Regions from separate parts of the Exiguobacterium sp. s46 genome, predicted to be linked through region 1. Evidence: predicted binding sites of a transcription regulator. Region 1 holds the regulator's gene; each other region holds the start of a gene.
What was found. The regulator Rex, encoded in region 1, represses fermentation and respiration genes when NADH is low (regulators of the CRP and FNR family bind a similar motif). The targets are predictions, from matches to a motif close to TTGTGAAATATTTCACAA.
Positions count from the first base shown of each region.

Region 2: the regulator Rex is predicted to act here: its motif matches at 2,765-2,782, upstream of KNQ08_RS01105 (L-lactate dehydrogenase).
Region 3: the regulator Rex is predicted to act here: its motif matches at 2,868-2,885, upstream of cydD (thiol reductant ABC exporter subunit CydD).
Region 4: the regulator Rex is predicted to act here: its motif matches at 2,561-2,578, upstream of KNQ08_RS07670 (cytochrome ubiquinol oxidase subunit I).

Region 1 is NZ_JACSMY010000001.1:2,227,508-2,232,520, reverse strand. It holds gene KNQ08_RS11495 (ATP-binding cassette domain-containing protein) at 1-1,893, opposite strand, end outside; gene KNQ08_RS11490 (redox-sensing transcriptional repressor Rex) at 2,061-2,720, shown strand; gene KNQ08_RS11485 (twin-arginine translocase TatA/TatE family subunit) at 2,720-2,917, shown strand; gene tatC (twin-arginine translocase subunit TatC) at 2,925-3,704, shown strand; tRNA gene KNQ08_RS11475 (tRNA-Ala) at 3,809-3,884, shown strand; gene KNQ08_RS11470 (S8 family serine peptidase) at 4,109-5,013, shown strand, end outside.
Region 2 is NZ_JACSMY010000001.1:214,982-219,994, forward strand. It holds gene KNQ08_RS01085 (1,4-alpha-glucan branching protein domain-containing protein) at 1-1,073, shown strand, start outside; gene rpmG (50S ribosomal protein L33) at 1,178-1,327, shown strand; gene KNQ08_RS01095 (5-formyltetrahydrofolate cyclo-ligase) at 1,385-1,930, shown strand; gene KNQ08_RS01100 (DUF92 domain-containing protein) at 1,924-2,703, shown strand; gene KNQ08_RS01105 (L-lactate dehydrogenase) at 2,869-3,825, shown strand; gene KNQ08_RS01110 (GNAT family N-acetyltransferase) at 4,082-4,591, shown strand; gene KNQ08_RS01115 (M42 family metallopeptidase) at 4,752-5,013, shown strand, end outside.
Region 3 is NZ_JACSMY010000002.1:36,714-41,726, forward strand. It holds gene KNQ08_RS11795 (polysaccharide biosynthesis protein) at 1-749, opposite strand, end outside; gene ypfJ (KPN_02809 family neutral zinc metallopeptidase) at 933-1,775, shown strand; gene KNQ08_RS11805 (nuclear transport factor 2 family protein) at 1,839-2,207, opposite strand; gene KNQ08_RS11810 (Rrf2 family transcriptional regulator) at 2,230-2,712, opposite strand; gene cydD (thiol reductant ABC exporter subunit CydD) at 2,921-4,651, shown strand; gene cydC (thiol reductant ABC exporter subunit CydC) at 4,648-5,013, shown strand, end outside.
Region 4 is NZ_JACSMY010000001.1:1,443,508-1,448,520, forward strand. It holds gene KNQ08_RS07665 (cytochrome d ubiquinol oxidase subunit II) at 10-1,032, opposite strand; gene KNQ08_RS07670 (cytochrome ubiquinol oxidase subunit I) at 1,045-2,442, opposite strand; gene KNQ08_RS07675 (N-acetyldiaminopimelate deacetylase) at 2,677-3,789, opposite strand; gene KNQ08_RS07680 (transcriptional regulator CcpC) at 3,773-4,663, opposite strand; gene KNQ08_RS07685 (disulfide bond formation protein B) at 4,729-5,013, shown strand, end outside.

The sequences.
Region 1 (5,013 bases):
GTTCTCCCATCGTTCCATCAATTCGAGTAGATCGACATCAATTTGGTCACGTTCTGCTGAAAGAGCTGTCGCTTTCGGAATATCGTTGAAGACTTCCGGTTCACAGAGCAATTGTTCAATTTCTGCCGAACGCTGTTCGAGCCGCTCGATGTCTTGTTCGAGTTGCTCGATCTGCTGACGGCGCTTGCGTTCTTCTTTCTGTGCTTCCTTGTCGATCGTCTTCGACGCCGTGACCTTTGCGGCTTTTGCTTCCTCGGCTTCAAGACGCGCAATCTCTTCTTGCTCCGCCTTCTTCTCCGTGTAGTACGAATAATCACCGAGGTATTCCGTCACGCCGGCTTCACTCATCTCGATGACGCGGGTCGCGATCCGGTCAATGAAGTAACGGTCGTGGGAGACGAATAGCAGCGTACCTTCGTAGTCGACGAGCGCGTTTTCAAGGACCATCTTCGAATCCAGATCCAAGTGGTTCGTCGGCTCATCGAGGACGAGGACGTTCGTCTTCCGGAGTTTCAGTTTCGCGAGCGCGAGACGTCCGCGTTCGCCACCGGATAACTCATGAACAATCTTGAAGACATCGTCACCGCTAAATAGGAATTGCCCGAGTACGGACCGGACTTCTTGTTCACGCATCAGTGGCCATTCGTTCCAAATCTCATCGATGACACGGTTCCGATCATTGAGTTCCGCCTGCTCTTGATCGTAATATCCGATCGAGACGCCGGTTCCGAAACGGAAATCACCGAAGAGGGGGCGTAAGCGGCCGACGAGGACTTTCAGGAGCGTCGACTTTCCGATTCCATTCGGTCCGACGAGTGCCAGCGATTCACCGCGTTGCAAGCGGAACGTGATGTCTTTTGAGACAGCTTCTTCGTAACCGATCGCCAGTTGATTGACTTGAAGAACGTCGTTCCCGCTCTGTTTTTCAATCGGGAAGGACAGGACCGTGCTACGCTCATCCCCATCTGGTCGGTCGAGCCGGTCGACCTTCTCGAGCCGCTTCCGGACACTTTGGGCACGTTTTGTCGTCGTCGCCCGGGCGATGTTCCGTTGAATGAAGTCCTGCATCTTCGCGATCTCTTCTTGCTGCTGTTCAAACTGCTTCATTTCCTGATCGTATAAGGCCGCTTTTTGCTCCAAGTACTTCGTATAGTTCCCCGTGAACTTACGACAGACATTGCGCGACAGTTCGTAGACGACATTGACGACTTGGTCGAGGAAGTACCGGTCGTGCGAGACGATCAGGACGGCACCACGATAACCACCGAGGTAGCTTTCAAGCCAAGCAAGCGTATCGATATCGAGGTGGTTGGTCGGCTCATCGAGAATGAGGAGCTCTGGTGCTTGCAGGAGCATCTTTGCTAAGGCAAGCCGTGTCCGTTGACCACCGGATAATGTCTGAATCCGGCGCGAGTAATCATCCGGATAAAAGCGCATGCCGTGCAAAACGGAGCGGATATTCGCTTCGAACTGATAACCACCGGCTTCTGAGAAGTCGTGTTGCGCTTGATCGTACGTCTTCAAGAGACGATCGTAAGCGACCGGGTCGTTCAAGATATGCTCCATGCCCATTTCGATTTCCATCCGGCGCAGTGTTCGTTCTTGTTCCTGGAGATGTTCGAAGACGGTCAGCATCTCGTTCCAGATCGTCTCATTCGATTCGAGACCACTGTCTTGCGCGAGATAACCGATTTTGACATCCTTGCCTTTCATGATGTCGCCCGAGTCATGACTGAGTTCACCAGCGATGATTTTGAGCAAGGTCGATTTACCGGCACCGTTTCGTCCGACGAGCGCAATCCGATCTCGCTCTTGTACTTCCAGTTTGATATTTTCTAAAATCGGCTCGACGCCGAATGATTTCGAGAGTTGATTGACTTGTAAGAGTATCATTTCCATCCATCCTTCCACCCTTTAGTCTATCACGAACAAAAGCGCAAGGTCCTGCGGAATATATTATTTGTGACTCTATGTGAAGTGGTTTACAATCAAGGAGAGTAGAAAGCTTTTTGCAAAGATTTGGGTGCCACGATGGATGTGGCCGAAGGGGGAACTGCAGGATGAATGGACCAGACACAAAAATTCCACAAGCGACAGCAAAACGGTTGCCGCTATATTATCGCTTCATCCAAAGTTTATACAATTCAGGCAAGCTCCGCGTCTCTTCTGCTGAGTTAAGCGAGGCGGTGAAGGTTGATTCAGCAACGATTCGTCGCGATTTTTCCTACTTTGGGGCATTAGGGAAGAAGGGGTATGGGTATAACGTTCAACATCTCTTAACGTTTTTCCGCAAAACCTTGAATCAAGATGAGGTGACGAATGTTGCCTTAATCGGGGTCGGTCATCTCGGAACAGCGTTTGCAAATTATAACTTTTTAAAGAATAATAGTACTCGGATAGTCGTTGCGTTTGATGCGGACGAAGAGAAGGTCGGAACAACGACGCATGACGTTCCAATCTATCATGTTTCGGACATGAAAGAACAAATCGAAGCGAATCAGGTCGATGTTGCCATCTTGACGGTTCCATCGCAGTTCGCACAGTCAGTAGCGGATGAGTTAGTCGAGTATGGTGTGACAGGCATCCTGAACTTTACGCCAGCGCGGTTGAACGTGCCAGCGAGCGTCCGGGTCCATCACATCGATTTATCGATCGAGTTGCAGTCGTTAGTTTATTTCATGAAGCATTATTCGCAATCAGCTGAAGGAGTGAAATCATAATGGAAAACCTTATCCCGCTCACACTAGGTATCGGACCAGCGAGCATCGGATTAATCGCGGTCGTCGCGTTGATCATCTTCGGACCGAAGAAGTTACCAGAATTCGGACGCGCTGCGGGTCAGACATTGAAAGAGTTCAAGAATGCCACGAACGGCATCATGGACGACGATAAAAAGGACGAACCGAAAGAGAAGTGATTGAATCATGACGGTTGATCAAGAGCAAAGCATGACGTCGCACCTTGACGAACTGCGCAAGCGGATCGTCTGGTCGCTTATCATCGTCGTCGTCCTGTTCGCTGTCGCATTTCCGCTCGTCCGACCGCTCGTTCGCTTCTTGCAAGCGGACTTAAAAGAGCTCGGCATCGGTTTGAATGCCTTCAACGTCGCCGATCCTTTAATGTTGTATTTGAATCTTGCGTTCATCATTGCGCTGATTTTAGCGTCACCGTTCTGGATGTATCAACTCTGGGCATTCGTCCGACCAGGACTTTATGACAAGGAGCAAAAAGCGACATTGACGTATATTCCGGTCATCTTCTTTCTATTTTTGGCTGGCGTAGCCTTCTCGTATTTCTGGTTGCTTCCCTTCTTGCTTGAAGTCTCAACAGATCTCGGGAAAGAGCTCGGAATCGAACAAGTCATTGGAGTCGAGAACTACTTCAGTTTCTTAATCCGATTGACGATGCCGTTCGGTCTTCTGTTCCAATTGCCGGTCGTGACGATGTTCCTGACGCGTCTTGGTCTCGTGACGCCATATTTCATGCGAAAGAATCGGAAATATGCGTACTTTGTGCTGTTCGTCGTTGCGGCATTGATCGCACCGCCGGATGTGACGTCACACTTGATGATCTCGGTGCCATTGTTCGTTCTCTATGAGATCAGCATCTTGATTTCTGCGCGGACGTACAAAAAGGTCTTGATCCTCGAGCAACAGGCAGAGCTTGAACGACAGGCGGACTTGATGCGTGAATTGAATAAATGAATCGTGAATTCCTTCCGACGATTTTGGAAGGGATTCTTTTTTATGAAAGCGTTCTTTTTATATTGATAAAGCAGTTAGTGATGCGTATACTAAAGATAATTCATGGGGGCTTAGCTCAGCTGGGAGAGCGTTTGGCTGGCAGCCAAAAGGTCGTCGGTTCGATCCCGATAGTCTCCACCAATACCAAATATCTAACTCCTCGAAGCGTCGAGGAGTTTTTATTTTACTCCCAGTTAAATTCCTTACAAATATAAAATGTCATGTAAAACAAATAAATTAAAAAAATAGACAAATATAAATTGTTTATTTCCATTAAATTCATTAAACTAAATATACAGAATTTTCGTTTAACTGTTTTATCAGTAGTACTACTATGGTTTTACAGAAAAGGGGAAAACGAACGCATGAAGAAGAAGATTGCACTTATGGCAGCCGTCTTAATGACGTCTTCCAATCTAGTCAGTGCGCAAGGTGCACTGTCGTCGCAAGACAAAGCAACGGGTCAAAAACCGCAAGCGCTCTCGCTGAAGAAATCGGGGCAAGAGAAGAACTACAAACAATCGGATAAAGTCCGTGTCGTCATCGAGATGGAAGAGAAGCCGGCGATTCAAATCGCCCAGGCTCAAAACAAGCGGTATAGCACATTGAGCAATGCCGAAAAAGAGTCGATCAAAGATCGCCTCGTCAGCGTCCAAAAATCGGTCAAGTCAGCCATCGCTAAAAAATCAATTCCCGTTACATATAAGGAGAGCTTCACGACCGTCATCAACGGATTCAGTGGTGAAGTTAAGTTCGGCGACATCGAAGACATTAAAAAACTCAACGGAGTCAAGAGCGTACATATCGCCCATGAATACGCGCGTCCGGAAGTTGCTAAAGGTGCAAAGCCAGACATGCTGTACAGCAAGGACATGGTCAATGCGAAGGAAACATGGCAGGACTATGGTTTTAAAGGGGAAGGAACAATCGTTGCCGTCATCGATACGGGAATCGATCCATCGCATAAGGACATGGTCTTGAGCCCTGAGACGAAGATCGATTTGACTTCTTCGAAAGTCGATAGTGCGAAAGAAACAAAAGGTTTAAAAGGAAAATACTTCACGGAAAAAGTACCGTACGGCTATAACTATGCCGATCACGATAGCGAAATCCGTGATTTAGGTGCGGGCGCATCGATGCACGGGATGCACGTCGCGGGTACGATCGGAGCAAACGGCGATGAAGCAAACGGCGGCATCAAAGGGGTCGCTCCGGAAACACAACTCCTCGCGATGAAAGTCTTCGGAAACGATCCAGGAATGCCATCGAC
Region 2 (5,013 bases), 2.0 Mb from region 1:
TTGAGTCGATTTCACCGGCAATCTTCCTCGAACGTCACTTCCAAGACATCGACACGGCACACGTCGCGATGGGAACGTGGGGACGAAAAGGCTACGCGGAAGTCTGGATCAACGAACGGAATGACTGGATGATTCGTCATCTCCATCAGCTTGAGAAGAGACTAGCAGGTGTCGTAGCTCGAAATCGTCATCAAGATGCATTGACTGTCAAAGCGAAGCGTCAGCTCATTCGAGAATACCTCCTCGCTGTCTCGAGCGACTGGCCGTTCATCCTCGATGGACAGACGACAGCGCAATATGCTGCGAACCGTTTCCGTGAGCACATCTTACGTTTTGAAGAAACCGAGCGTCGCCTGGATGCTGAGGAGCTGACGGTGGAATGGTTGGATGATCGATATCGCGAATATCCTTTCCTTCAAGATTCAGATATTGAACCGGATGTCTTCTTGACGGCACATGATTACTACGTGGCAGTGAAACGTGAGAAATCTTGGAATACAGACGCCATCTTATTGTTCGTCCGACAATATGATGCGTCAGACCGGCCAGCTTCAGAGCTCGCTCGACGGCTCGCTGCTGCTGGTGAGAACGTCTATGTCGTCACGGAACATCCGGAAGCGTATCGATTTGAAGAAGGTGTTCACGTTTACGGAGTGCAAGTGACAGGTCTACCGCTCGTTCAGACCTATAACCAACTGGCGGCACTAAATTTAGCCTTCTTACGCCAAGCGCAAGCCTTGAGTAAGATCGTTGATTTCGCAGTTATCCACAACTTCAACATGGAGACCGCATCAGCTGCCCAAGCTATCGCGAAGATCAAAGAGTTGCCACTTGTCAGTAACGTCTACGATGTCGAAAGTGAGCGTTCTCCTGATCGTTCAGGTGGTCTGGTCGTTGCCTTAAAACGACTTGAAGGAGATGCGTTGCGCCAATCAGCGGTTGTTTATCTAGAACGAGAAGAGTCACGTCACGGGGTGGAGCAAGAGTATCACGTCGAAAAGAAGCCGCTGCGTTTTGAAGAGAACCTTGAAAAACCATATCAACACGTGACGAATCCGAAAAAGAACGGATGAACAGTTGCAATTCCTTTCCTTTCTTGGTACGATACTTGAGTATGCTTAACCTTATGTAAAGCAAAATCACTTGATACATCGAGAGCTAGATAGGAGGGAATCCCATGCGCGTTAAAATCACATTAGCTTGCACTGAAACTGGTGACCGTACTTATATCACTAAAAAGAACAAGCGTAACAACCCAGAGCGTCTTGAGTTGAAGAAATACAACCCACGTCTCCGTAAGCACACACTTCACCGTGAAGTGAAATAATTGAGATGGAAGCCGTCACTTCGTGTGATGGCTTTTTTTGTGGAAAGGAAGACAACTATGAACAAACAAGAAGTACGCCGTCTGATTAAAGAACGACTAGATGTGATGGAGAACCGTGCGGAAAAGGAACGATTGATTCACGAACATGTCTTGTTACTACCTGAATGGCAACAAGCGACCTGTGTCGCGATCACGTTAGCTTTTCGAAATGAATGTGATACAAGAATGCTGATTGAACAAGCGTGGCAAGAGGGAAAGACGGTCTTGATACCAAAAGTAGTCGGAGACGAGATGGTCTTTTATGAACATGGACCAGAAGATCAAGTGCATGCAAATCAGATGGGGATTGCTGAACCGACCGCTTCAGCACGTCGCGCTTCACTTGCTCAAGCAGAGCTTTGCCTTGTTCCGGGTCGTGCTTATCGACGGGACGGATATCGGTTAGGGTGGGGAGGAGGCTATTACGATCGTGCACTCGTGACATATACAGGTTGCAAAGTATCGATTGCCTTTTCTGAACAACTTCTTTCAGATTTCGAAGTGGAAGCCTTTGATATTCCAGTTGACCTGATCGTTACTGACTTAGAGGTTATCCGATGTTGAGCGCGACCATTTTGTTTTGTCTATTGCTGGCTTGGACCGGACGATCTTTTCGTTTATTGACGACAAGTGGTGCGATCATGACCTTGCTCGTCGGTAGTGGTGTCTCATTCGGATTCGGTTGGCAAGGATTAGTAGTACTCTTGCTTTTCTTTGGTAGCTCGAGCTTATTATCGAAGGTCGGACGGTCCAGAAAACAATCGGTCGACTCCATCGTTGAGAAAGACGGCGCGCGTGATGGATGGCAGGTCCTTGCGAATGGAGGGCTAGCGTTCGTTGCTGCCTTAGCGTATGCCATGACGATGGATTTTGCGTATCTCTTGTTATTTCTATTCGTCATCGCAGCATCGAATGCTGATACGTGGGCATCCGAAATCGGACCGCTCTCAAAACGTGATCCATGGTCGCTCAAAACGTTACGTCGGGTACCAGCAGGAACAAGTGGAGCGATGTCGCTGATTGGAACGGTCGGTACGATCGCAGGAGCTGCGTTCATCGCGATAGCAGCGCATTGGATATTTTCTCTTTCTTTAAGGGACGTCTTACTCGTAACAAGCATCGGTGTACTTGGGAGCCTACTGGATACACTATTTGGAGCAGTAGGGCAACGCGTTTACCGATGTACGGTTTGTGGGGAATACACAGAAAAGCGAGAGCACCATGGTCAACCGACCGCTTACGTTTCGGGCATTCGATTTTTAGGGAACGATGCTGTCAATGTCTTAACGAGCGGTTTGGCAAGTGGAATCGGGTTTATCATCGTTCGATTCTGGTAACTGGAAAGTATATGAGTATGTAATTCCTTATGTTAGGATATCAATGACACAAAATGGACAAATGTGATTAATTTCACATGATACAAAGAATGTGAAAGATGTTACAATTTAATTGTGAGATAGTTAACAAACTCTTAGGACGAATGAAAGGGTGGACATAACGATATGGAATTACATGCGAAAGTGACACGGGTAGCTCTCATTGGAGCTGGTGCAGTCGGTTCAAGCTTTGCCTATCAGATGTCAACAGCTGGACTTTGTGAAGAACTTGTCATCATTGATGTCAACAAAGCCAAAGCAGAGGGCGAGGCAATGGACTTAAACCATGGAACACCATTTAGCTCTTCACCGATGCGAATATGGGCTGGCGACTACGCAGACTGCCGCGAAGCGGAAGTCGTCGTCATCACGGCAGGCGCTCCACAAAAACCAGGTGAGACAAGACTCGATCTTGTCGCAAAGAATGCGTTGATCATGAAAGAAATGATTCGTCAAATCATGGATTCCGGTTTTGATGGAATCATCGTCGTGGCTTCCAATCCGGTTGATATCATGGCACACCTTGCCTGGAAATATTCCGGTCTTCCGAAAGCACGCGTATTTGGATCAGGGACGGTGCTGGATACAGCGCGTCTGCGTCAAATGCTCGGAGAATACTTTCACATTGATTCCCGAAATGCCCATGCCTATATTCTTGGCGAACATGGTGACACGGAATTCGCAGCCTGGAGTAACAGCCGCATTTATGGAAAAACGATTGATGAACTACTTGCTGAAGACGATCGTTATTCTCAAGCAGATCTTGATCAAATCTACATCAACGTCCGAGATGCTGCTTATCATATCATCGAGCGCAAAGGGGCAACCTACTATGCGATTGGGCTTGGACTCGTTCGGATCGTTCGTGCCATCCTCGGAAATGAGAACTGTCTATTGACGGTCGGTGCGCATGTCGATGGGCAGTACGGAATTTCCGGTATCCATATTGGAGTTCCCGCCATCATCAATCGTCAAGGTGTGCGTGAAATCATTGAAGTCTCATTGACGGAAGAAGAGTTGAAGAAATTCCATCATTCTGCTGATGTATTACGTCAGACGCTTGAACCCGTCTTGCAAGGATAAGCGTACGCATCATGATGAAGGTATTACGAAATAAAGTAGCAAAAAACTCAAGTGTCGGACTTGCTTCATATTGTCCACACTTGAGTTTTTTTGATGTAGAGAACGAATACATCAAAAATCACATCTATTCGTCCGGTAGTAAAAAGAAAAAAATCTAGGTTTTATTTTACTAGAAAAGGGTTAAGTAAGAGATAGAAGCATTTTTACGTCATTTTTTTGTACGTCATGATACCCAAAAAGGAGAGAACCGACAGTCATGTATACTTTTCGAAAACTAACTAAAGAGGATGCAGAACAATACTGGAATCTACGCCTTGAGGGATTAAAAAATCATCCAGATGCATTCGGTCATTCGTTTGATGATGAACAGCAAACCCCGCTCCGCGAAGTACAAGAAGGACTTGAGGGAGAACCCGACTCCGATGAGGTTTGGCTTGGTATGTTCGACGGTGATACATTGTTTGGGTTTGGTCAGGTCAAACCATATGAATTGTCACGTGAATCGCATAAAGCGATGATTTCTGGAGTATACGTATCACCTGAATATCGCGGAGGTACTGGTCGCGCTTTAATGGAAGCCTTAATCGAGGAAGCGAAGAAGTTACCGGACGTCGAGCAAGTCATTCTTGCCGTTTTATCAGGAAACGAAGCCGCACAAAATCTTTATGAGTCGCTCGGTTTTGAAGTATATGCCGAAGATCCAGATTCCGTAAAATTAGAAGACGGCACATATCGTGATGATATTTGGATGAAGAAGTATGTCTAAGTTCTTCAGATGGTGTGGAAAGAAGCTGTAGCAAAAAAAGTGCTACAGCTTTTTCGCATGGTATCCGTAGGATATCAGTATCGGCAAAGAATGAATATTTGTTATCATGAGAACAAAGCGGATATCACGTCGTAGTCCGATTGAAAGGGAGCGAATGAACATGAAAGAAGTCATACGTACGATTGAAGAGCTTGTCTCGATTCCGAGTCCAACAGGTTCGACAAAAGAAGCGATTACATATGTAGAAAAGCGATTGATCGCAGAAGGGATCACGTATCGAAAACTTAAAAAAGGAGCGATTTTAGCGACACTACCTGGTGCTTCAACGCGTACGCGGTTACTGACGGCACACGTCGACACACTAGGAGCGATGGTGAAAGAGATTCTACCAACAGGACGACTTCGTTTATCACAACTAGGGG
Region 3 (5,013 bases), on a different contig from region 1:
CAAATCCGTTCTTTGCGACGGGTCCAACTCGTCTTTAGGAAAATGAGTCCGACCATGATTCCCATGTAGATCAGCGAGAAGAAGAAATAATGGATCCCCGCCGCCATGAAGGCGAAGACGATCGATAGTCCGGTAATATCAATCCATGTCCGTCGGCTCAACCGATCAGACAAACGAAAACCAGGATCGAGTTGTTCCCGAAACTTCGGGTCGAAGATGTTGAAGAACAACATCAAAGCGTAAGGGAAGACGGAATAACCACATAGTAAATAGATATGTTGAATCCGCGTAATCACCCATGGGTTCAAGGCATAAAACAACGCGGCAATCGCAAAGGCAATCAGTGAGAGATAAGAAAAGTGCTTCGAGACATAAACCGAATGGAGCCGTTTCGTAAAAGCGAACATCGATAAAGCAGAGATCGTCAACAGTCCGATGATGAATGACTTGATCAAGACGGGACCGGATGAGCCAAACAATAGACTGAGTACATAAAACGGTAGGATGTAGAGCAATCGTGCGACATTCAGAAGCGTCGTCGTGCTCCAGCGATTGTTCCAGGCACCGTAGATTTCTTCTAAATAGCGATGTGAGGACAGTCCGAAGGATAGATCGCTGAACGTCACCATACCGGAACGAAACAACGGGAAGCTATAAATTAGGATGAATACAAACATACCAGATAGGACAAGGATGTCCTTACGGTACGTATGCATGAAGTTCTTGAGGTGTTGACGGAACGAGTGCATCGGACAACTCCTTTCTACGAAAATCCGTGCTGAACTTCTTCTCTACAGGAGGGCGATATTCCTAGAAATGGATGTACTTATTTTAGCAATGAATACGAGAAGGAACGTCCATCCTAAGACGGAGCGTTACGGACGAATGCTTTCGGGTAAAGACCTACAACGAAACGAGTAGGAGGAAAGCGCATGAAATGGAAGGGAAGAGAACGGAGTTCGAACGTTGAGGATCGACGAGGAATGGGAGGGAAAGGAATCGCCGGTATCGGTGGTGGTGTTGGGATCATCCTGCTGATCGTCATCACCTTGATGGGCGGTAATCCAGCTGAATTACTCGGAGACTTAACCGGTGGGGATCAGCAAAATACGACGTACGAAGAAACAGCACAGGAAAAAGAAGCAGCGGATTTCGTCTCTGTCGTCTTAGCGGATACGGAACGGGTCTGGACGAAGGAATTTAAAGAAGATGGCAAAACATATAAAAAACCAAAGCTCGTCTTATATACGGATCAAGTCAGTTCGGCTTGCGGACAAGCAGGGAAGTCCGTCGGTCCCTTTTATTGTCCCGGTGATCAGAAATTATACATTGATTTAAGCTTTTATGATGAACTGCAGACGAAGTACGGGGCCCCGGGCGATTTTGCGATGGCTTATGTCATTGCGCACGAAGTCGGACACCATGTCCAGACGTTACTTGGAAAGTCGGACGAGATCATGCCACTTCGAGAGCAAATGAGTGAGGAGAAGTTCAACAAGTACCTCGTTCGATTCGAGCTACAGGCCGATTATTATGCCGGCGTCTGGGCGCATCATGCGCAAGGCGAAAACTTGCTCGAAGAAGGCGATCTTGAAGAAGCGTTGACGGCAGCGAATGCTGTCGGGGATGATACGTTACAAGAGAAGGGACAAGGATATGTTGTACCGGAAAGTTTCACCCACGGCACATCGGCGCAACGAGAACGTTGGTTCCAAAAAGGCTTTGATAACGGCACGATCGAAGGTGGAGACACATTCAAAGCGAAGAACCTATAAGAATACCAAAAAACCTGTGTTCTGCTTTCGCGGAACACAGGTTTTCGTTATTTAAAAGTAATCTTATGAACGGAACATCGTCGGATCATCTGGAACGTTCTCCAGGTAAGCGATCCGTCCGTTTTCATCGAGACGTGCGATATCTTTTCCGTCTTGCGTGAAGACACTACCGTCTGCCCGTTTTCCGCAAACTGCCCAGCGTGTTTCATACGTTCCTGGTGTTGTTTCTTCCCAGCCCGCATACATATGCTTAATATCCTGATTCGCCGTGAACACATGACGGACGAACTGTTTCCAGGCGTCAATGCCGTGCTTTGGTTGTCCGTTCAGAACGAACGTGATGTCTGTCGTGAATAAGGAAACGAGATCCTCAAAAGCTTGTGCGTCCGTGCGTGACGCGTCGAATAAGTCAAAATAACGATTCAATACCATGGTAAAAACCTCTTTCTGTTCATTAAAGTGTCATCATCCGGTCTGTGATTATCGTATGCAACCGTTCTAAATGTTCCGGTGGACAGGAGGCATCGATTGCTTGACGGATCGAGCCGATCGACTCGCGCTTCAACGTCGATTGCCACGCGTCTTCCGCCTCTGTCATCAGATTCGAGAGTAGACCGATTTCCTGTTCCTGAATTCCCATCAAATCCTCGAAGACACCGCTTGACGCATACAACGTCTGTTTGCCCTCGATCGCTTGATAGACGTCAAAGATTTGAATTTCGTCTGCTGGACGCCGTAAGCGAAAGCCGCCTTTGACACCCGGTACGGAATACAACAGATCCGCCTGAACGAGTTTTCGTAAGAGTTTTTGAAAATAGGTTGGCGAGGCACCGAGTTGCTGGCTGATGAATTCACCGGGCAACACAGCGCGATCCGGAAGGAAGGTCAAGAGCAACATCGCGTAGACGGATTGCTCGACTCCGGTTTTCATTTGCATGAGAAGTCTCCTTTTGTTAAACGTGGATAATGTATATCCATAATAGTTTCATTCGAAAGAATTGTCGAATCATATGCTCTCACAAAACCGTCACACCTTTTCGACAGCATCTGCATGGCATCCCCGTTCCGGATTCGGTATACTAAATGTACGATATGTGAAAATATTCACTAAAAGTCGTTCACACTTTGTGAAAGGACGTTTGTATATGAATCCATTAAAAGGAATCGTCCAGATTCCACGCAGTATTCTCATTCAATTCATTATTGCAGCTTTCCTGATGGGGGTTGCGGTCGTCGGTCAATCGTATGGTATCGTGTTGACGGTCGATCGGATTTTCTTGAAAGAACAACCGTTTGAAGCCGTCATTCCGTTACTACTCGTCGTCCTCGGGATGCTGTTGCTCCGAGTCGCCGTGACGTATTGGAACGGTCGTCTCGGTACGACGTTATCTGCACACATGAAGCAGGCGCTTCGGGAAGCACTCGTCGCGAAATACACAGGTCGTTCGGTCGAGATGATGCTACAAGGGCAAGCGGGACAGAAGGTCAGTGTCTTGCTCGACGCTGTAGACGAGATGGACAGCTACTACAGTCAGTACTTGCCGAAAGTCGTCCAGACGACGATCGTTCCCTTGATGGTCTTGATCGCGGCATTCAGCTATGACTGGATCACCGGTCTCGTCATGATGATCACGGCACCATTCATTCCGTTGTTCTACATCATCATCGGCATCATGACGCAAAAGCGGGCCGATGCTCAACTCGAAAAGATGACGGCATTCTCGGGAACATTCCTTGATACGTTGCAGGGATTGACGACCTTGAAGTTATTTGGTCGTGCGAAACGACAACGTGACGTCATCGAAAAAAGTAGTCTTGATTTCCGGGATGCGACGTTAACGGTCTTGAAGCTCGCCTTCTTGTCGTCGTTGATGCTTGAGTTCATCTCGATGCTCAGCATGGGAATGATTGCACTTGAAGTCAGTCTGCGCTTGATTTTGTTCCAAAGCATTACCTTCGTCCCGGCGTTCTTGATGCTCGTGTTGGCACCAGAATACTATCTTGCCTTAAAAGAGATGGGAGCTGCCTTCCATACGGGACGAGGTAGTGTCGCGGCAGCGAAACAGATCGCAGCCGAACTAACAGCAGACGATCGTCCTGTCGCCTTCGGTCAATCAGAACTTTCGATGAACCGTCCACCACGAATCGTCTTGGATGAAGTTGATTTTACGTATCAAGAAGGACGTTTTGCCTTACAAGACGTGACACTTGCGATTGAACCGTATCAAAAGGTGGCATTGATCGGTCGCAGTGGTGCCGGTAAGTCGACTGTCTTACAGTTGATTGCCGGACTCGCGGATCCAAAAGAAGGACGGATTCTGCTTGACGGGATCGAGCGCAGTCAGGTGGAGGAAGCGAGCTGGTTCCGTCAGTTGAGCTACATCTCGCAGCATCCGTATCTGTATGCCGGAACGCTGGCAGAAAACATCGCAATCGGTGAACTCCGTCAAGCGACGCCGGAAGAGATTTTTGAGGCGGCGCAGGCGGCAGGACTCGAGGAGTTGATTGCGACGTTACCTGAAGGGATTGACACAGTAATTGGAGAAGGCGGACGTGGTCTATCAGGTGGCGAGAAACAGCGCGTTGCGTTGGCACGAGCGTTCTTGAAACGACCGAACGTCATCGTCTTTGATGAACCGACGACAGGACTCGACGTCAAAACGGAGCGACTGCTTCAACAAGCGATCGAACAGCTTGGACAAGCAGCGACAGTCATCACTGTCGCACACCGCCTGCATACGATCGAGCGCTCAGATCAAATCGTCGTCCTCGATGGCGGACGAATCGTCGATTGTGGCACTCACGATGAACTGCTTGGACGTGATTCGGAATATGCTCGGATGCGTAGCGTCCAGAGAGGGGAGGAAACACGATGAAGGAACTACTAGGAGTCTTTCGATTGATGGTGCATCAAAAACGCGATATCGCCTGGTCGATCTTCTTCGGTGTCCTCGCCGGAGTGACAGCGGTCGGTTTATTCGCAGCAAGTGGTTACCTGATTTCAAAGGCAGCCTTATTGCCACCGATCCAGACGCTTGCCGTCTTGATTGCGCTACAAAAAGTGTCGAGTCTGACGCGCGCCGTCAGTCGATATGCGGAACGTTATTATTCGCACCGGGCGACGTTTACGATCCTCAGTGATATCCGGACGTCGTTCTACCGGAGACTCGAGCCGCTCGCGCCAGGAATTTTCGGCAAATACCGGAGTGGGGATTTACTTGCCCGGATTGTCGGGGAC
Region 4 (5,013 bases), 780 kb from region 1:
ATTCATCCATTATTTTGAGGATTTCCCACGTACATAATCGTTATCGAACAAGAAGAGTCGTAAAATCAAGTACAACGCCGGAATCAAGAGTAAGAGTCCGAAGATGAAGACAACGACGAGTGCGGAAGCCATTGTTTCGTTAACGACCGCTTTGTTGATATCGATATATGGATACAAGATGTATGGTAGGTGCGTATAACCGTAACCAAACCATGCCACTCCATACTGTAACATGACCGCGACGAAGGCAATTCCGTAATTCTTCTTCATGTAGACGAGTGTCACCGCAACGAGGAAGAAGATGAAACTAGCAGCGAACCACCACCAGTTCCCGTTTAAGATGTTCTCATAGTGCCATGCCGCTTGATTTTTCAATCCAAAGAAGACGAGTGCACAGACAAGAATCGTCGGACCACTCCAGAAGAGTGCCCATTTACGAATTAGCGGAGTAGCCCCTTCATCCTTCGCTTTATCTGCGTAGAACAAGAGGAACATCGCACTGATATAGAGGACGGATACGATAGCGAGTGCTACGACCGACCAAGAGTAAAAGTTCGTAAATAATTTTGTTCCTAAAAACTCGACTGTTTCATTCGTTTTACGAATGAAACCACCTTGACTGATCGTCAATGTCGTTGACATCGCCGCCGGAATCAATAGACCAGTTGCTCCATATAAGAACGTATAGAACATGCTGTCGTTTGATCCATAATTGGCAAATGCATAGAAGCTACCACGAATCGCAATCAATACGAGAACGATCGAGGCTGGCACGAGCAGTGCCGTACCGAAATAGTAAGCGGTATCCGGGAAGAACCCGACTAGTCCGACGAAGAAGAATACGAAGAAGACATTCGTTACCTCCCACACTGGTGAGAGATAACGAAGAATCAATCGATTCGTTAAATGATCCCGCTTCGTATATTTTGAATAAAAGGCGTAAAATCCAGCACCGAAGTCAATTGAGGCAACGATGAGATATCCGTACAGGAAAGTCCAGAGGACCGTAATTCCTAGTGTTTGAACGTCCAAATCGTTCCCTCCTTACTTGTTATCATCCACGAACATAGCTTCCCCACGTGCGTGGTGGTTTTCAGCAAGTTCTTGAAGTTCTTTTCCAACCGGGTTTTTCTTGAACATCCGTAATAATACGACTGTACAAATCGTACCGAGCATCAAGTACAAGGCACTGAATAGAATCAACATCGGACCGACGGCAGTTGATGTCGTCGCCGCATCTGCTGTCCGCATGATGCCGTAAAGTGTCCAAGGTTGGCGACCAATTTCAGCATACATCCAACCTGCTTCAATGGAAATCATCGCCAGAGGTCCACCGATGAAGACACCTCTTAAAATCCATTTGTTATAAGGATTTAATTTTTTCAAACGGAATGCCAAGATGAACAAGGCAGAGATGGCAGCCAAATACATACCAATCGAAACCATGATATCGAAGAAATAGTGAACGATCAGCGGTGCTTGATCTTCTTTTGCGAACTCATTTAGACCAATGACTTCTGTATCTGGAGCTCCACCCGCAAGGATCGAGAGTGCATATGGGATTTTGACGGCTCCCTTGATTTCATAACTGCCGTCTTCTTGCTGATCAAGTATCCCACCAAAGATCAATTCTGCTTCACTTGTCGTTTCAAAATGCCATTCAGCAGCCGCGAGTTTCTCTGGCTGATATTTCGCCAAGTATTTCCCTGAGAAGTCCCCGACAAGTGCAGTCGAGAAGGCAAAAATCAATCCAGCCATAACCGTTAAGCGAAGTGCTTTTTTGTGATACGCTGTTTCCGCTGCTGAGAGTGTTTTTTTGCGGAGTAAGTGGAACGCCGCGATTGCCGCCAAGATGAAGGCGACTGTCAAATAAGCCGATACGATGACGTGTGTTGCTTTTGTAGGTGTTGCTGTATTGAACATTGCTTTTAATGGTTCAATTTGCGTTAGCGTTCCGTTGACGATCTTAAATCCTTCTGGTGAGTTCATGAAGGAGTTGACCGTCGTAATGAAGAATGCTGATGCTGTCGCACCGATGACGACTGGAATCCCGATCAACCAGTGTAACCATGGGTTTTTGAATCGATCCCATGTATACAGGTAAATACCGAGGAAAATCGCTTCAAAGAAGAATGCGAATGTTTCCATGAACAGTGGTAATGCGATCGTTTGACCAGCCACTTGCATGAGTGACGGCCAAAGTAGTGATAATTGCAATCCGATGGCCGTCCCTGTCACGACACCGACTGCGACGGTAACGACGTATCCACGCGTCCACCGTCTTGCTAATAAAATATAATCCGGATCTTTGCGTTTCAGACCGATGAATTCAGCTGCGAGTACCATGAGCGGTACCCCGACACCAATCGTCGCGAATATAATGTGAAACGCTAATGTGAGCCCTGTCAACAATCGACTGAGCAATACGGGATCATTGAACATGTATATAGCCCCCTCTTCCTAAAACATACTTCTCTATATGGTCTATAACCGTATCATAGAGAACATAACCCTTTATGTCTGTTTATAATGTTTGATGTAACAAATTGTTCACATGTGCACGTGATTTTTTTCACAAAATGTTCGAAAACTCCTATTCTTACATATATAAAAAGCTTTCCCATTCTTGATTTCGAAAGGGAAAGCTTAATGTCCTTCATTATTTCATAAAACTTTTTAAACATATTCTCGGAAATAATGATCGAGTAAATCAATCACAAATGGAATCGCGGATTCATCCGGATTCAAGGTTGGTTGATGAAGTCCAGATGTCGGATTGTCGACTCCAAGCCAAAACATCATCCCTGGAATTTCCTTCAACATGAATCCGAAGTCTTCTCCTGTCATTGCTGCATCACATTCAATGTAGTTCGCATTCATCTTGACGAATGATGAAAATTTATCAACGATGTGTCGGTCATTGACGACCTCGTAATAACGATTTCCGAATTGCAGATCAATCTTGACGCCAAAGGAAGCTTCGATTCCTCGAATGATGTCACGAACGCGTCGTTCCAGTTTTTCCATGTCTTCCCCATTGAGCGCGCGCATCGTACCGTCAAGAACTGCTCTACCGGCGATGACGTTTTCCCGAATCCCGGCATCGACCTTTCCGATCGTGATGACGCTACAGTTCATCGGATTGATGGATCGGCTGACGATTGTTTGCAGTTGCATGATTAAGGCTGCTTGCGCGACGACCGTATCAATCGTCAAATGAGGAAAGGCCGCGTGACCACTTTGACCATAGATCGTGATATGGACTTCTCGAGCACTCGCGAACAAGACGCCGGGACGGCTTGCAATCGTACCGACTGGATACTCCGGTGCGACGTGAAGACCATACATCTCACTTGGACGATATTTTTCAAACAACGGACTTTTGATCATCGGTTCTGCCCCGCCCGGACCTTCTTCCGCTGGTTGGAATAAAAAGACGACATCATCCATGACCGGCAATTCAATGATTCGTTTCATCAATCCCAACGCAATCGACGTGTGCATATCGTGACCACAGGCATGCATGAAGCCTGGATGTTCCGAGCAAAACGGAAGACCTGTCGCTTCTTCAATCGGTAACCCATCAATATCTGCACGGTACCCAATTGTCCGATTTCCAGTCAATCCTTTCACTCGAACGAAAACTCCCGTTTCAAACGTGTCATACGTGACACGATCTGGTGGATAGGCACGAATTTGTTCCAATATAAAAGCTTGCGTCTTAAACTCCTTGAACCCTGGTTCTGGTATTTTATGAAGCGCGCGCCGCATTTCAATGGCGTATTCCATCTGACTGACTTCCTCCTTCTTCTTTTACGATATCCCAAAATGCTTGAACTTGTTTTAGTTCAAGCATCGATTCCGTAGACAAAATCCATGTATCTCGCTTTAATATTTTTCCAGACGATGTTTTTAACGGAAGCTGCATGACTTCATTTGATTGCTGAATCGTCGACTCGGGTAAAATCGCAAATCCAATTCCATGTAGAGCCATCTGCTTACATGTCTCGATTTGATCGACGACCAGCGTCCGAGATGGTGGACTTGCGAACCGATCTTGCCACCATTCTAAAATTTCTTGATAGTACGTTGAATCACTCTTGAACTGGATGAATGGTCGATCCGTCACGCGTAACTGTTCGATTGACGTCAACTCACTATCGACTAAATAGAGCGGATCCGAGAAAAGACGTTCTTTAACACCTTTCCAGTCCGGGTTTCCACGAATGATCCCGATATGAAAATGTTCCTCTAACATATGACGCATCATCTCACTGGACCATCCCGTGACAAGCTGAACACGGACATGCGGATAACGCTCAACGAATCGTTTTAAGACACGCGGGAGCCAATATTGCCCCATGATGGAAGCGACGGCAATCCGAAGCGTCCCATAAACGGCACCCTCTTCTGCTGTCAATTCACTTTTTAACTCAAGTTCCTTCCGATTCATCTCTTTTGCGAGACCGATTACTTTTTCTCCTTGTGGTGTGATGCTTAACCCACGCGATGAACGAATGAATAATTTTGTTCCCCAGCGTCTTTCAATCGCAACGAGACGTTGACTAAGCGCAGGTTGCGAGACGAATAATCGTTCAGCAGCGCGCCTCATATTCAATTCTTCCGATAAGGTGATCAACATTTCCATTTCCGACACTTGCAATGTGAGATTCGACTCCTCATGATATAAGATGGCATTAGTTTAACACGTTAGAAAGGACGATACATATGACACGCTATCATTTTATGTTCATCATCTCAACGATTGCAACGCTTGGCAGTCTCTATTTCAGTGAAATTCGCGGATTCATCCCCTGCCCTCTCTGTTGGTGGCAACGACTATTCATGTATACGACTGCCTTTTATTTGCTCATCTCGCTATTCCGGTCGAAAACGATCGATCCGCTCTTCGTTCGCCTGTATGTGCTTGCCGGCTTTGGTGTCGCCTTGTACCACGTCATCCTTGAGCGTTTACCTGATGGCGAAGCGTTATGTACAAGCGGCTGTCTCATC